DNA from 2 places in the Streptomyces sp. RGM 3693 genome. Region 2 is predicted to be linked to the other one. Evidence: riboswitches for the same ligand, from Rfam matches in the RefSeq annotation. Region 2 holds a riboswitch; the other holds the start of a gene.
The links. A riboswitch is a leader RNA that binds a small molecule or an ion and turns the genes downstream of it on or off. The one in region 2 is predicted to bind ZMP and ZTP.
Positions count from the first base shown of each region.

Region 1: it holds a riboswitch for ZMP and ZTP, as region 2 does, so the genes downstream of both, glyA (serine hydroxymethyltransferase) here and ACO0M4_RS33840 (bifunctional 5,10-methylenetetrahydrofolate dehydrogenase/5,10-methenyltetrahydrofolate cyclohydrolase) in region 2, are expected to answer to the same signal.

Region 1 is NZ_JBMPPQ010000001.1:94,961-102,057, forward strand. Features, by position in the region: gene trpS (tryptophan--tRNA ligase) at 1-31, opposite strand, end outside; gene glyA (serine hydroxymethyltransferase) at 219-1,496, opposite strand; ZMP/ZTP riboswitch at 1,537-1,629, opposite strand; gene rocD (ornithine--oxo-acid transaminase) at 2,004-3,209, shown strand; gene ACO0M4_RS00445 (hypothetical protein) at 3,378-4,292, shown strand; gene ACO0M4_RS00450 (PLP-dependent aminotransferase family protein) at 4,323-5,762, opposite strand; gene ACO0M4_RS00455 (carboxymuconolactone decarboxylase family protein) at 5,810-6,313, shown strand; gene ACO0M4_RS00460 (carboxymuconolactone decarboxylase family protein) at 6,319-6,804, shown strand; gene ACO0M4_RS00465 (isocitrate lyase/PEP mutase family protein) at 6,801-7,097, shown strand, end outside.
Region 2 is NZ_JBMPPQ010000003.1:1,240,573-1,247,669, forward strand. Features, by position in the region: gene ACO0M4_RS33815 (cytochrome P450) at 1-336, shown strand, start outside; gene ACO0M4_RS33820 (GNAT family N-acetyltransferase) at 511-1,023, opposite strand; gene ACO0M4_RS33825 (hypothetical protein) at 1,020-1,382, opposite strand; gene ACO0M4_RS33830 (DUF5685 family protein) at 1,524-2,876, opposite strand; gene ACO0M4_RS33835 (hypothetical protein) at 3,293-3,721, shown strand; gene ACO0M4_RS33840 (bifunctional 5,10-methylenetetrahydrofolate dehydrogenase/5,10-methenyltetrahydrofolate cyclohydrolase) at 3,729-4,598, opposite strand; ZMP/ZTP riboswitch at 4,626-4,713, opposite strand; gene ACO0M4_RS33845 (hypothetical protein) at 4,782-5,840, opposite strand; gene ACO0M4_RS33850 (hypothetical protein) at 6,016-6,414, shown strand; gene ACO0M4_RS33855 (hypothetical protein) at 6,495-6,938, opposite strand; gene ACO0M4_RS33860 (TetR/AcrR family transcriptional regulator) at 7,086-7,097, opposite strand, start outside.

The DNA of each region.
Region 1 (7,097 bases), on a different contig from region 2:
CGGAGAGCACACGAGGACGTTCGAGAGCCATGGCATGCATTCTCTCAGGTCCGCGGGGAGCCCGGGCGTGGAGGCCCGCAGGGGGTGGCCGAACACATCCCGTAGGGGATGGCAAGGCCCCCTGCGGGGCCACAACGTGGGGGTGGTGGGGGGTATTCCCGACGTGAGGGCGGCGGGGGTATTCCCGACGTGGGGGCGGCGGGGGTATTCCCCGCGGCTCAGTCGCTGAGGGGCAGACCCGGGGCCGGGTGGGCGGCCATCAGCTCCGCCACCTCCTTGCGGATCCCCGTCAGCGCCTCCTCGTCGCCGCTGCCCGCGGCCCGTACGCCCCGGTCGATCCACTCCGCGACCTTCGGCATGTCCGCCGTGCCCAGCCCCCGCGAGGTCAGCGACGGGGTGCCGATCCGGATGCCGGACGGGTCGAACGGCTTGCGCGGGTCGAACGGCACGGTGTTGTAGTTCACCACGATCCCGGCCCGGTCCAGGGCCTTGGCGGCGACCTTGCCGGGCACGTCCTTCGAGGTCAGGTCGATCAGCACCAGGTGGTTGTCGGTGCCGCCGGAGACCAGGTCGAAACCGCGCGCCAGCAGCGCCTCGGCGAGCGCCTTGGCGTTGGCGACGACGGCGTGCGCGTACTCCCGGAAGGACGGCGCGGACGCCTCGCGCAGCGCCACCGCGATGGCGGCCGTGGTGTGGTTGTGCGGGCCGCCCTGGAGGCCCGGGAAGACCGCCTTGTCGATCGCCTTGGCGTGCGCGGCGCGGGACATCAGCATGGCGCCGCGCGGACCGCGCAGCGTCTTGTGGGTGGTGGTCGCCACGACGTCGGCGTGCGGCACGGGGGAGGGGTGCGCGCCGCCCGCCACCAGGCCCGCGATGTGCGCGATGTCCGCGACGAGGACCGCGCCGGCCTCCCGCGCGATCTCGCCGAAGGCGGCGAAGTCGATGGTCCGCGGGACGGCCGTACCGCCACAGAAGATGATCTTCGGGCGCTCCTTCAGGGCCAGGTCGCGCACCTGGTCGAAGTCGATCCGCCCGGTGTCGGCCCGGACGCCGTACTGCACCCCGTTGAACCACGTACCGGTCGCCGAGACGCCCCAGCCGTGCGTGAGGTGCCCGCCCATCGGCAGCGACATGCCCAGCACGGTGTCGCCGGGGGAGGCGAAGGCGAGGTACACGGCGAGGTTGGCCGGCGAGCCGGAGTACGGCTGCACGTTGGCGTGCTCGACGCCGAAGAGGGCCTTGGCTCGCTCGACGGCCAGGGTCTCCACGAGGTCGATGTTCTGCTGGCCCTCGTAGTAGCGGCGACCCGGGTAGCCCTCGCTGTACTTGTTCTGGAGGACCGTTCCGGTGGCCTCCAGGACGGCGGCGGAGACGTAGTTCTCGCTGGGGATCAGCCGCAGGGTGTCCGCCTGGAGCTGCTCCTCGGCGCCGACCAGTGCGGCGAGTTCGGGGTCGGCGGCGTGCAGGGCGGGATGGGCGGTGGGCTGTGCCGTCATGGCGTCCTCCGGGGCGATCGATCGATGGTCGGTCGTGGTCCCGGGGTACCCAGGCGGGCGGCACCTCGTAGGCGTGTGGCCGCGCACCGCTCCCTCGGGGTCCGTTCCCCGTACGCCAGTCGCGGTGCGCACCGGAAGTCTAGGGCCTGCCCGGTGGATCACGCCGGGCCCACGACGCATCCGGCCCTGATCCACCGGACGGGCCCAGCGCCTGTCCGACCCTGATCCACCGGATAGCTCCTACGGGCCCTACAGCCCTACACGCCCTACAGGTCCTGCCGTCACGCGGCTCGGCGCCGGGAGCGGCCCGGCGCCGGCCGGAGGGGCCGCTCGGGGGCCGCTCGGGGGGCTCCGGCGGACCGTGCCGGCGCGTGCCCTGCGGATGGCGGTGCCCCGGCGTGAGAATGAGGGCAGACCGCGAGAAGAGGCCGGAGCGCACGACGGAGGGGGCCGGCAATCGCCCACCCGGTCGGACCGGGTGGTCCGACCCGCCGGACGGAGTCACCCGTGACATCCACGGAAAAGTTCATCGCCGCCGCCGAGGCCCACAGCGCGCACAACTACCATCCGCTCCCCGTCGTCGTGGCCACCGCCGAGGGCGCCTGGATGACCGACGTGACGGGCCGCCGCTACCTGGACATGCTCGCCGGGTACTCCGCGCTCAACTTCGGCCACGGCAACCGCCGCCTGCTGAACGCGGCCCGGGCCCAGTTGGAGCGGGTCACCCTGACCTCCCGGGCGTTCCACCACGACCGCTTCGCGGACTTCTGCACCCAACTCGCCGACCTGTGCGGGATGGAACTCGTGCTGCCCATGAACACCGGCGCCGAGGCGGTGGAGACCGCGGTCAAGACCGCCCGCAAGTGGGGCTACCAGGTCAAGGGCGTCCCCGACGGCCGGGCCCGGATCGTCGTCGCGGAGAACAACTTCCACGGCCGGACCACCACCATCGTCTCCTTCTCCACCGACCCCGAGGCCCGCGCCGACTTCGGCCCGTTCACCCCCGGGTTCACCGTCGTCCCCTACGGCGACCTGGCCGCCCTGGACGCCGCCGTCGACGCGGACACCGTCGCCGTGCTGCTGGAGCCGATCCAGGGCGAGGCCGGCGTCCTGGTGCCGCCGCCCGGCTACCTCGCCGGCGTGCGCGAGCTGACCCGGGCCCGGAACGTGCTCTTCATCGCCGACGAGATCCAGTCCGGGCTGGGCCGCACGGGCGCCACCTTCGCCTGCGAGCAGGAGGGCGTGGTGCCCGACGTGTACGTCCTGGGCAAGGCGCTGGGCGGCGGGGTGGTGCCGGTGTCCGCGGTGGTGTCGTCCCGCGAGGTACTGGGCGTCTTCCGCCCCGGCGAGCACGGCTCGACCTTCGGCGGCAACCCGCTGGCCTGCGCGGTCGGCCTGGAGGTCATCGCGATCCTGCGCACCGGCGAGTACCAGCGGCGGGCCACGGAACTCGGCGACCACCTGCACCGCGCACTGGCGCCGCTGGTGGGCGGCGGCGCGGTGGACGCGGTCCGCGGCCGCGGCCTGTGGGCCGGCATCGACGTCAACCCCTCCCGCGGCACCGGCCGGGCCGTCTCGGAACGGCTGCTGGACCGCGGCGTCCTGGTCAAGGACACCCACGGCGCGACGATCCGGATCGCCCCACCCCTGGTGATCAGCAAGGAGGACCTGGACTGGGGCCTGGACCAACTCCGCGAGGTCCTGGGCGCGTAGCCCCGCCCCCGTAGCCCCGGCAGTCCCCGCCGTCCCCGTAGCCCCGCCCCCGGCCCCGCGGCCCCGGCTGTATCCGTAGCCCCGGCCGGTCCCGCCGTCCCGCCCCCGGGGGAAGCCCCCTGCCCCGCCGCGCGCGGCCCCCGTACAGTCGAGCCCATGCTGCTCGGGATGATCTGCGCCCTCGCGTCCGCGGTGTGCTTCGGTACCGCCTCCGTCTTCCAGGCCGTGGCGGCCCGGGGCACCACGGCCGGCTCCGGCTCCGGCTCCGGCTCCGGGTCCGGCGGCTCCGGCGGCTCTGGGGTCGACGCCCGACTGCTGCTGCGGGTGCTGACGCAGTGGCGGTACCTGCTCGGGCTGGCGCTGGACGGGCTGGGGTTCCTGCTGGAACTGGTGGCGCTGCGCACGCTGCCGATCTACACGGTCGGCGCGGCACTGGCGGCGACCCTCGCGGTGACCGCGGTGGTCGCCGCGCCCGTCCTGGGCACCCGCCTCCAGCGCGCCGAATGGCTCGCCGTCGCGGTGGTCTGCGGCGGGCTGGCCCTGCTGGCGCTGTCCTCCGGCACCGAAGGGCACCGCGCCGGCACCCCCGCACTGCGGATCGGGGTACTGGTCTTCGCGGTCGCCGTACTGGCCGTCGGCGCCCTGGCCGGCCGGCTCCCGGACCGCGCCCGCGCCGCCGCCCTCGGCCTCGGCGCGGGCCTCGGCTTCGGCGTCGTCGAGGTCGCGGTGCGGCTCATCGACGGGTTCGGGCCGGCCGACCTGCTCACCAACCCCGCCACCTACGCGCTGCTCATCGGCGGGGCCGCCGCCTTCCTGCTGCTGACCTCCGCCTTCCAGCGCGGCTCGGTCACCACCGCCACCGCCGGCATGGTGATCGGCGAGACCCTCGGCCCGGCCGTGGTCGGCGTCGCCTGGCTCGGCGACCGCACCCGCGAGGGCCTGACCCCGCTGACCGTCGCCGGTTTCGCACTGGCCGTCGCGGGCGCGCTGGCCCTGGCCCGGTTCGGCGAGGCGCCGGTCGCGCACCCCGACGCGCCGGCGGCCGAACCCGGCCCCGCCGCGGAGGTCGCGGAACGCCCCTGACGCACCGGGCCGGGTGCCCGGCCCGCCGGGTCAGTCCCCCGGCGGCAGTGCCCGCAGCAGGGCGTCCAGGACGGCCGCGAAGGAGTGGTCCGGCGGGCGGCCGTAGGCGATGACCAGGGCGTCGCGGGCGACCGCGGGGGCCGCCGGGTCGGTGAACTCCCGCAGGCCGTGCACCGCCAGCCCCTGCCACAGCGCGGCCTGGACGATGGACTGCTCGGTGCCGGGCGGGAGCTCCAGCACCGCGTGCAGTCCGGCGGCGATCCCCGAAACGTGCACATGCGGCGCCGCCTCGGCCAGCGCGGCCACCAACTGGTCGCGCCGCCGTCGGTAGCGCAGCCGCATCCCGCGCAGATGCCGGTCGTACGCCCCCGACGACAGGAACTCGGCCAGGGTGAGCTGGTCCAGCGACCCGGACTGCCACTCGCCGGTCGCCTTGATCTCCAACACCCGGTCGATCAACCGGTCCGGCACCACCATCCAGGCCAGCCGCAGCGCCGGGGCCAGGCTCTTGCTCGCGGTACCGAGGTAGACGACGTGATCGGGGTCCAGCCCCTGGAGGGCCCCGACCGGCTGCCGGTCGTAGCGGAGCTCGCCGTCGTAGTCGTCCTCCAGGATGTAACTCCCGGTGGCGCGCGCCCAGTTGACCGCCGCGGCCCGCCGGTCCGGGTGCAGCGGGACGCCGGTGGGGAACTGGTGCGCGGGGGTGAACAGGGCGGCCCGTAGGTGGTCCAGGCCCGCCAGCCGGCCGGTGTCCGCGCCGTGCGCGTCGACCGGGAGCGGGACGGTGCCGAGCCCGGCGCGGGTGATCACGTCGCGGTGGAAGTGCAGCCCGTAGGACTCGGTGGCGATCCGGCCGGGGGTGCCGCCGCGGGCCTTCAGTGCCCGGCTCAGCAGCCCCAGCCCCTGCATGAACCCCGCACAGATCACGATCCGGTCCGGATCGGCCCGCACGCCCCGCGCCCGGGCGAGGTAGTCGGCGAGCACCGCGCGCAGCTCGGGCCGGCCGGCCGGGGTGCCGTACCCGAACGCCTCGCTGGGCGCCGCGGTCAGCGCCCGGCGGGCCGCCGCCAGCCAGGCGGTCCGGGGGAAGGACGAGACGTCCGGGGTGCCGGGGGTCAGGTCGAAGCGCGGCCCGGCGGCGGCCGGCGACGGCGGGCCTGGGGCGCGCCGGGGCGCCGTGGCGCGTGGCAGGACGCGCTCGGCGACCTCGGTACCGGAGCCCTGGCGGGCGCAGAGCCAGCCCTCGGCGACCAGCTCCGCGTAGGCGTCGGCGACGGTGTTGCGGGCGATGCCGAGGTCGGTGGCGAGCGACCGGGAGGACGGCAGCCGGGTGCCGGGGGTCAGCCGCCCGGACCGAACGGCGTCGCGCAGTGCGGTCATCAGGGCGACCCGCAGCCCGCCCGGACCGTCCAGGTCCAGGTGCAGGTCCCGCCCGAGATCCCGACCGAAAGTGGCCCGCGATTTCTCCATGGAAGTGGACCATACCGCTGCGCCACTCACCCCGTAGCGTCAAGGGCATGACGAACGCGACGACACCCACCGCAGGACACCAGGCCCCGGCCGCCGCCGGTCACCAGCACGGCCCCCGGATGCGCTGGGCCAAGCTCGCCCCCGAGGTCTACAAGGCCATGATCGGGCTGGACGCGGCCGCCAAGAAGGGCCTCGACCCGACCCTGATCGAACTGGTCAACATCCGCGCCTCGCAGCTCAACAAGTGCGCCTTCTGCCTCCACATGCACACCAACGACGCCCGCAAGGCCGGCGAGAGCGAGGAGCGCCTCGCCCTCCTGGCCGCCTGGGAGGAGGCCGTCGGCTTCTTCACCGACCGGGAGCGCGCCGCCCTGGCCCTCACCGAGGCGATCACCGTACTCACCGACGGTTTCGTCCCCGACGCCGTCTACGCGCAGGCCGAGGCCGCCTTCGAGGAGGCCGAACTGGCCCAGCTGATCGCCCTGATCACCACCATCAACGCGTGGAACCGGTTCGGCGTGACCACCCGCCTCGTCCCGGGGCAGGTGTGAGCGCGATGACCCACCGCATGAAGTTCTGGAGCCAGGTCCCCGCCTTCTTCCAGGCCCAGCTGAGGCTCACCATGGCCGCCAAGAAGGGCCTGGGCGACGCCGTGCTGGCGGAGCTGGTCGTACTGCGCGCCTCCCAGCTCAACAAGTGCGCGTTCTGCGTCGACATGCACGTCACCAACCTCCGCGAGGCCGGCGTCGAGCAGCGGCGGATCGACCTGCTGCCGGCCTGGGAGGAGGCCGGCGACCTCTACTCCGAGCGGGAGCGGGCGGCCCTGGCCTTCACCGAGGCGGTCACCGTGCTGACGTGGGGGTCCCCCCGGTCGAGCGGAGCCGAGACTGGGGGAGGCTCCGTCCCGGACGCCGTCTACGAGCGGGCCGCCGCCCAGTTCAACGAGGTCGAACTCGCCCACCTGCTGGCCGTGATCGTCGCCATCAACAACTGGAACCGGGTCAACGTCACGGTCCGCCAGCCCCCGGGGTCGGAGCTGTGACCGCCACCGGCCCCGCGGCGACGCTGCGCGCCCTCCACCACGGCCGCCGGCCGGGCGACCCGCTGATCCTCCCCAACGTCTGGGACGCCGCCTCCGCCCGGGTCTTCGCCGACGCCGGCTTCCCGGCGCTGGCCACCCCCAGCATGGGCATCGCGGCGTCCCTGGGGTACGCGGACGGCCAGACCCCGGCCGACGAGATGTTCGCCGCCGTCGCCCGGATCGTGCGGGCCGTGGACGTCCCGGTGACGGCGGACGTGGAGGCCGGGTACGGGCTGTCCGCCAAGGAACTGGTC
Region 2 (7,097 bases):
ACGGCACTGGAGGACGTGGAGCTGGACGGACAGTTGATCAAGGCCGGCGAGTCGGTCACCGTCTCGCTCCAGGCCGCCAACCGCGACCCGGAGCGCTTCCCGGACCCCGACAGCCTGGACCTTCAGCGCAAGGCCACCGGTCATCTGGCCTTCGGCCACGGCATCCACCAGTGCCTGGGCCAGCAACTGGCCCGCATCGAAATGCAGGTGGCCTTCCCAGCGCTCCTGACCCGCTTCCCGACGCTGCGCCTGGCCGTACCTCCGGAGGAGGTGCCGCTGCGCACCGATCTGACCATGCACGGGGTGCAGCGGCTCCCCGTCACCTGGGACGCGTAGCGGGGCTCCGGCCCCGCCCGGTCTCCGGATGTGCCCGCCCGCCCGCAGCCAGCGGGCGGGCACATTGGTCCTCAGCCGGGACCGACCGGAAGCCGGGCGACGCCGTCCGGAATCCCGGCGGAAAGCGCGCGGAAGCCCGCGGGCCCGTCCCCCCGTAGCCCCGCCGGACGCTCGTCAGACGCCGAACGCCGCCGCGTACCGGATCACTCCGCTCGGCACGGGTCGGGACGCGTCCAGGGTGAGGGCCATCAGTGCCTCGTCGGGGACGTCGAACGGAGCCCGGATACCGAAGCGGGAAGCCGGGACGAAGCCGAACCGCGGGTAGTAGTCGGGGTGGCCGAGGACCACCACCAGGCTTTCCCCGTGCGCCCGGGCGGCGTCGAGCGCGGCCCGGACGGCGGCCGTCCCGGCGCCCTGGCGCTGGTACGCCGGCATCACCGCACAGGGGGCCAGGGCCAGTGCGGGCCGACCGTCGAGGTGGCAGCGGGTGAGCAGGGCGTGCCCGGCGAGGGTGCCGTCCGGTGCCTGGGAGACCAGGGAGAGGCCGTCGATCCAGGCATCGGGGTCCGCGCGCAGGGCGTCGACCAGGTCGGCCTCGTCGGCAGTAGGGAACGCGGCGAGGTTGATCGCGCGGATCGCGGCGGTGTCGTCGGACGTCTCGGAGCGGGTGCTCCAGATGGTGGTCATGGTGGTTCCGTTCTCGGGTGCGGAGCGGGGTGCAGCTCCGTGGGTGGGCGTCGCGTCGGGTACGGGCGCAGCACGTAGCCGGCGCAGAAGTCTTCCGTACCGTGTTCGCGGCGGAGGGTCGGCGCTTCGTCGAGTGCGGCGAGGGCCCGGTCCATGCCTGGCTGCGTCCGGTCGGCGGTGGCCGGCCGCTCGGCGAGCGGGGTGTCGTGCTCGCCCCACCCGTCACGATCGAGGAGCGGCCAGTGGGCCTCGATGTACGCCTGAGCAGGGCCGCCCGACGCGAACGCGGTCGGGCGGCCGCCGGCTGGCGGAACGCTCAGGTCAGACCCGGGGGCCGGGGACGAGGATGGTCCGGGCACCGCTCGTGGCGGTGGTCTCCGTGACAGTCATCAACTCATCTCCCCTTCGGTCCTCGGCGTACGCCCCTGGGGCGGCATGGCGGGCCGAAGCTAACACGCGCGCCGCGGGCCCCACCACCGTTTTTCCGTCCGGGACACCCCTCAGCAGTCGCAGCAGCAGCCATCACAACAATCGCAGCCGTCACAGCAACTGCCGCAACTGTTGCCCACGTCGCAGCAGTCACAGCAATCGCAGCTGTGGCAGCACCCCTCCCGCTTCTTGCCCGACCACGGCCCCTCGAACTCCGATGCGCAGCAGACCTTGCAGGTGCAGCACAGCCCGATGGCGAGCGCGCAGCCCGCCCAGAAACCGCGCGGCTTCCTCGGCTCCTGCGAGAAGTGCGGCGGCTGACCGTCGCCACCGCCCGATCCGCCACCGTAACCACCGCCGCCGGATCCACCGGGCGGGACCGGTCCGCCGCCGAACGGGGCCTGCGGGGCGTTCAGGTACTGCTGGCCGCCGGCGTACGGGCCACCGGCCGGCGGCTGGCCGTACGGGGGCGCCCCGTTGGGCCCGCCCCCGTACGGGTTCCCGTAGGGGTTCCCGCCCTGGGGGTCGTAGGGACCGGGTGCCGCCCCGGGGCCCTGGTGGGAGCAGGAGGACGTCCCGAACGCGCGGTCCACCGAGCGCCGCAACTCGTGCACCAGCAGCACGTGGACCAGGGCGGAGTCGGTGAACTCCACGTCGCGCAGCGCGAGCCGGATGCCGTGCAGTGCGTCGTCACACAGCCGGCGGGCCTCGGCCAGGCCGGCGCCGGTGGCGGTGATCGGGTTCCAGGCGCCCTCGGCGGCGTCCGCCGTCCGGTCCTCCACGGCGTCGAGGAGGTGGGCGAGCCGGCCGAAGAGCCGGCCGGCCTCGGCCAGCGGCGCGGCGTTGCCGGGCCGGCCGGCCAGTACCGCGGTGTGCGCGAAGGCGGCGGCGGTCGCCGTCTCGGTCGGTTCGGTGATCACCGTCAACGGCGTACCGGGACCGGCCAGTTGCTCGATGCCGACCTGCCGGTCGACCGCATCGACGAGGACGGCGGTGTCGAAGCCGAGCCTGGCGCCGGTACGCGCACCGGCTCGGTCCCAGCCCGCGGCGACCCGGCGTGCCGCGACGGCCATCGGGCGGCGGCGCAGCATCCCGTTCCCGTCGGCGACGTGGTCGCGGATCTTCGCCGAGGCGAGGACCAGGGAGACCGAAGCGGCCAGTCGTGCCCCCTCGCCCCGGGCGACCGAGGCGGTCCGCATCCCGCGCAGCGGGCAGGGGCCGGCGGTGCGGCGCCGGAGCTCGGCCCGGCCGGACTGGGCGTCCGTCAGCACGGAAACGATCAGTCCGTCGTAGTTGGTGACGATGCGGGCGAACTGCCCGTGGTCGGCGCGCAACGCGAGGCAGAGGCCGCACAAGTGGGCCATCCACTCCGTCTTGAGCCCTTGGGACAGGCGATGGGAACAGGGCCTGACGATTCCGAACATGTAAGAGCAAACCCCCGTGTGACATGAACATGAGCCGACGGCAGCGGCGGCAGGGAATGCTACCCATCGGCCCCGTGACCTGCGCACACACCCCTCTGGCCAAACGTCACCCAGCGCTTCGCGACGCCCCGACCAGGGCCGACGCCACCACCCGCCCCGTCGCCCGGCCCACACCATCCGTACCGACCCGGGGCACCGCCCCGACCCAAGTCACCCGCCCCTTCAAGTCCGCGGGCCTGGGCGCCGGTTGGCCAACGGCCGGGACGGAACCACCCGCCGCCCCGCCCTCTTCACCCTTTCTGCTGATACCGCGGCCTCGCCCCGGCTGAGAGCATGACCGCGCCGCGCCGCGGTCGACCGGGCCGCGAGGGGGACCGGCACCCAACCCGCAGTCTTTTCCTGGATTTTGGAGAGTCATGAAGGCGATGAGGTATCTGGCCGCGGTGTGTGTCGCCGGTGCGGTACTGGGCGCGGGAACGGTCTGCGCCGCGGCGCCGGCCGCCCACGAGGAGCACCCGGCCCCGACGGCCCACCGCGTCGCGCTCACCAACCGGGACGACGGCCGGGCGCTCACCGTGCACCGCGGGGACGTGGTCGAGGTCCGGCTCACCGGTACGCGCGACCGCGGTACCGCCTTCGCCTGGAGCGTTCCGGCCTCCGGCGACCCCGCGGTGCTCAGCCGGTCGGCCGCCGGTACGACGCCGACCGGGAGCGCCACGGGGCGCTTCACCGCGGCCGGGCGGGGCACCGCCGCGCTCACCGCGCGGCGGACCTGTCACGCCGCGCCCGGCTCACTCTGCCCGCACGTGGTCGTGGTCTGGAAGGTCACGGTCACGGTGGCGTGACCAGGCGTCAGCCCGCCGCCCCCAGCTGCCGGGTCGCCGCCTCGACGGTCTGGGTGAGGAGGGTGGCGATGGTCATCGGGCCGACCCCGCCGGGCACGGGGGTGATCAGGCTCGCGACCGCGGCCGCCGACGCGAAGTCCACGTCACCGACGTTGCCGGGGTTGTAGCCGGCGTCGATGACGACGGCGCCGGGCTTGAGCCGGTCGCCGTGCAGGAACCGGGCACGGCCCACCGCGGCGATCAGCACATCCGCCTCCCGGGTGTGGGCAGTGAGGTCGGCGGTGCGGGAGTGGCAGTAGGTGACCGTGGCGTTGCGGCCCAGCAGCAGCATTCCCACGGGCTTGCCGAGGATCGCACTGCGCCCGACGACCACGGCATGCTTTCCGGCCAGGTCGACGTCGTAGTGGTCCAGGAGGCTCATGATGCCGCCGGGGGTGCAGGAGGCGAAGCCCGTCATGCCCAGGCTCATCGCGGCGAAGGAGTGCGCGGTGACCCCGTCGACGTCCTTCTCGGGCGCGATGGCCTCGAAGGCGGCCCGCTCGTCGATGTGCGGGCCGACCGGGTGCTGGAGCAGGATGCCGTGCACACCCGGGTCGGCCGACAGCTCACCGATCGTGTCGACGAGTTGTGCGGTGGTGGTGTTGGCCGGGAGCGCGAGGTGCCGCGACTGGATGCCGGCCTTGGCGCAGCGGTTGCGCTTCATCCGGACGTAGGTCACCGAGGCGGGGTCCTCGCCCACGAGGACGGTGGCCAGGCAGGGGGCCTGTCCGGTGCGCGCGGTGAGCGCCGCGGCGCGTTCGGCGGCCTCTTGGACCATGTGGCGGGCGAGCGCGCTGCCGTCCATCAGGCGGGCGGTGGGGGACGTGGTCTGTGACATGGCGCCTCCTGAGCGTCGTACGTCGTACGGGATCGCCCAGGCGCACGGCATTGACCAAACAGGTCGAGCCGCTCCCCGGTGGTACCCCACCCAAGCGCCAGTCACGGCTCGCGCACCACTTTAGGCGATGGCCGCGCGGGGACGGGAACGGGCGTTCGTGCGCGGCGGTGCGGGCCCCGGAGGTCAGGGGGATTGGTAGCCGGGGCTGGTGTACGGCGACGTGGCGGCCTCCCACTGGCTGAGGATGCCGTCCCAGTCGTGCTGGGCGACGGTGACGGCACTGGGGTCCCAGGCAGGCGCCTGGGCCACCGGTGGTGGTGGGGACGCCCAGGGGTTGTGGGTCTCCTGTGGCGCCCAGGAGGCGTAGGGGTCCTGGGCCGCCGTCCAGGGGGTGGGGTGGCCGGGTGCCCCCCAGGAGGTGTGCGGCTCGTACGGGGGCGGGGGTGGTGGCGCCTCGGTGCGGGAGAGGTGGCCGGTGTCCGAGGGGGGCGCGGGTTGGACGTCGTTCATCCGGCGGTGGCGGCCGATCCGGTCCGGGGCGGGGGGCCGGGCGGTGTGGGACTCGACGGCGAGTTGGTGCGCGCGGGCGGCCAGGATCGTCACGTCCAGGCCCAGTTCGGCGGCGAGTGCGCTGAGGTCGGCGCCGCTGTGGTGACTGTGCACCAGGACCGCGTCCAGCGCTGGTGACCAGGCCGGCTCGGTGACGGGCGCGGGCGCGGGCGCAGGGGTGGGGGTGGGGGCGGGCGGAGCCGGGCGGGGTGGAACACGGGGGACGGTGTCGGGCGGGGCGGCCGGGGCGGCCGGAACGGAGGTCGCGCTGCCCGCGGTGGTGGCCCGGGGCCAACCGTTGCCGATCGCGGCCGCGGCCGCGGCGGCTGCCGCGGCAGCGACGGCCGGCGGGGTGGGGCGGGCCGATGCGGGCTTCTCCGGCTTCTGCGGTGCGTCGGGCCGGCGCGCGGCGCGGCGCTCCCGGGCCGACTCGTCGAGCAGGCTCTTGGCCACCGCCCGGGCGTCGTCCTTGCCGACGGTACGGCGGGCCAGGCGCACCTCGCGGGCGTCGAGGCCGAGCAGATCGGCGACCACTTCGTCGCTGCCCACAGTCACCGCGAAGGCGGCCAGGGTCCGCGAGCGGCGGGCCTCGGCCTCGTCGAGGAGTCCTTGCGTCCGGCGGACCTCGTCATCGCTGATGCAAAACGCCTGTGCGAGTACCGCGTGGCGCTCCCACAACTCCCTCGGTTCCATGTCAGCGACAACGGTTTTTGGCCGGTGTTGGTCCGGTTCTCAACGAGAGATCACTGTAAGAGGTGATATTCCCTGCATCGTGCGCAGTACTTTGGGATGTTATGAGAGGGACCGCGAGGGGCCGACCGGGGGCGTGCGCAGTGACCGATCGACAAGACGCATCGTTTCTACGGCCATGAGTGCTCCGTCATCCGTCACCGTTGCCGGCCATGGCCGGACCGCTTTCGTCCCCCGCCCGCCGGTGGACCAGCCCGCCCGCCCCGGCGCGGAGGCCGTCCCCGCGCCGCCGCGGATCAACGCCGAAGTCATCCGACAGACGCCCGTGTACGCGGGGCTGGTGAAGATCTGGACGGAACGGGCCGCGACGGTGCCCGGGGTCGCCGATCCGGAGTGGCAGCGGCTGGTGTCCTACCGCGCACTGATGGAGGAGACCGAACTCGCGCTCACCGCACTGCGGCCGCACCGGGCCCCTGACGTGCTGCCGGCGCGCCGGACGATTCCGGCTCCGGCCGCTCCGTACGCGACGGAACTGGCGCCGGTGCACGGCGGGTTGAGACCGATGGCCCACCCGTAAGGCCCCGGGGCGTCGGCCCGCATGCCGGTGGGCCCGGGTACCGGACCCGGGCCCACCGAGGTGGCGACGCTACGGAGCGCCTAGAGGATGCCGAGGAAGTCGAGGCCGAGCAGGCCGGTCCGGCCCAGGCCGTCGGCACGGCGCTCCTCCTCGTTGCCACCGCGCGAGTCGTCCTTGCGACGGTCGTCGTCCTTGCGACGGTCGTCGTCGTCGCGGCGGCCGTACCCCTCGTCGCCCCGGCCGGAGTCATCGTCGTCGTAGCGGCGGTTGTCGCTGCCGCGCCCGTAGTCGTCGTCGTAGCGGCCGTGCCCGTGCCGGCCCTCGTGAGTGACGCGGTGGACCTGTCGGCCCCCGTGGCTGCCACCGTGGGCGTGGCGACCCTTGTGGTGGCACTGGCTGTGTCCGGAGCACAGCGCGGCCGGGGCGTTGCCGGGGGCCGCGATCGCGGCGCCCGCCGTGGGGACCACCAGGGCGGCCGCGGCGAGGCCGGCCACCGCGAGCCCGCGGGGAATCGAACGAAGCATTGTTCCACCTTTACTCAGCTGGGCAGAAAAGGAACATTCTCCTGCAAGCGCGACAATAAGTCGGCCATCCGGCCCCGTGCGGCGACCCGCCGGAGGGTCACCGGAACGCAGCACGGTCCGGACCGCACCGCGCCGGCCCGGACGGCGTCACTCCGTCTT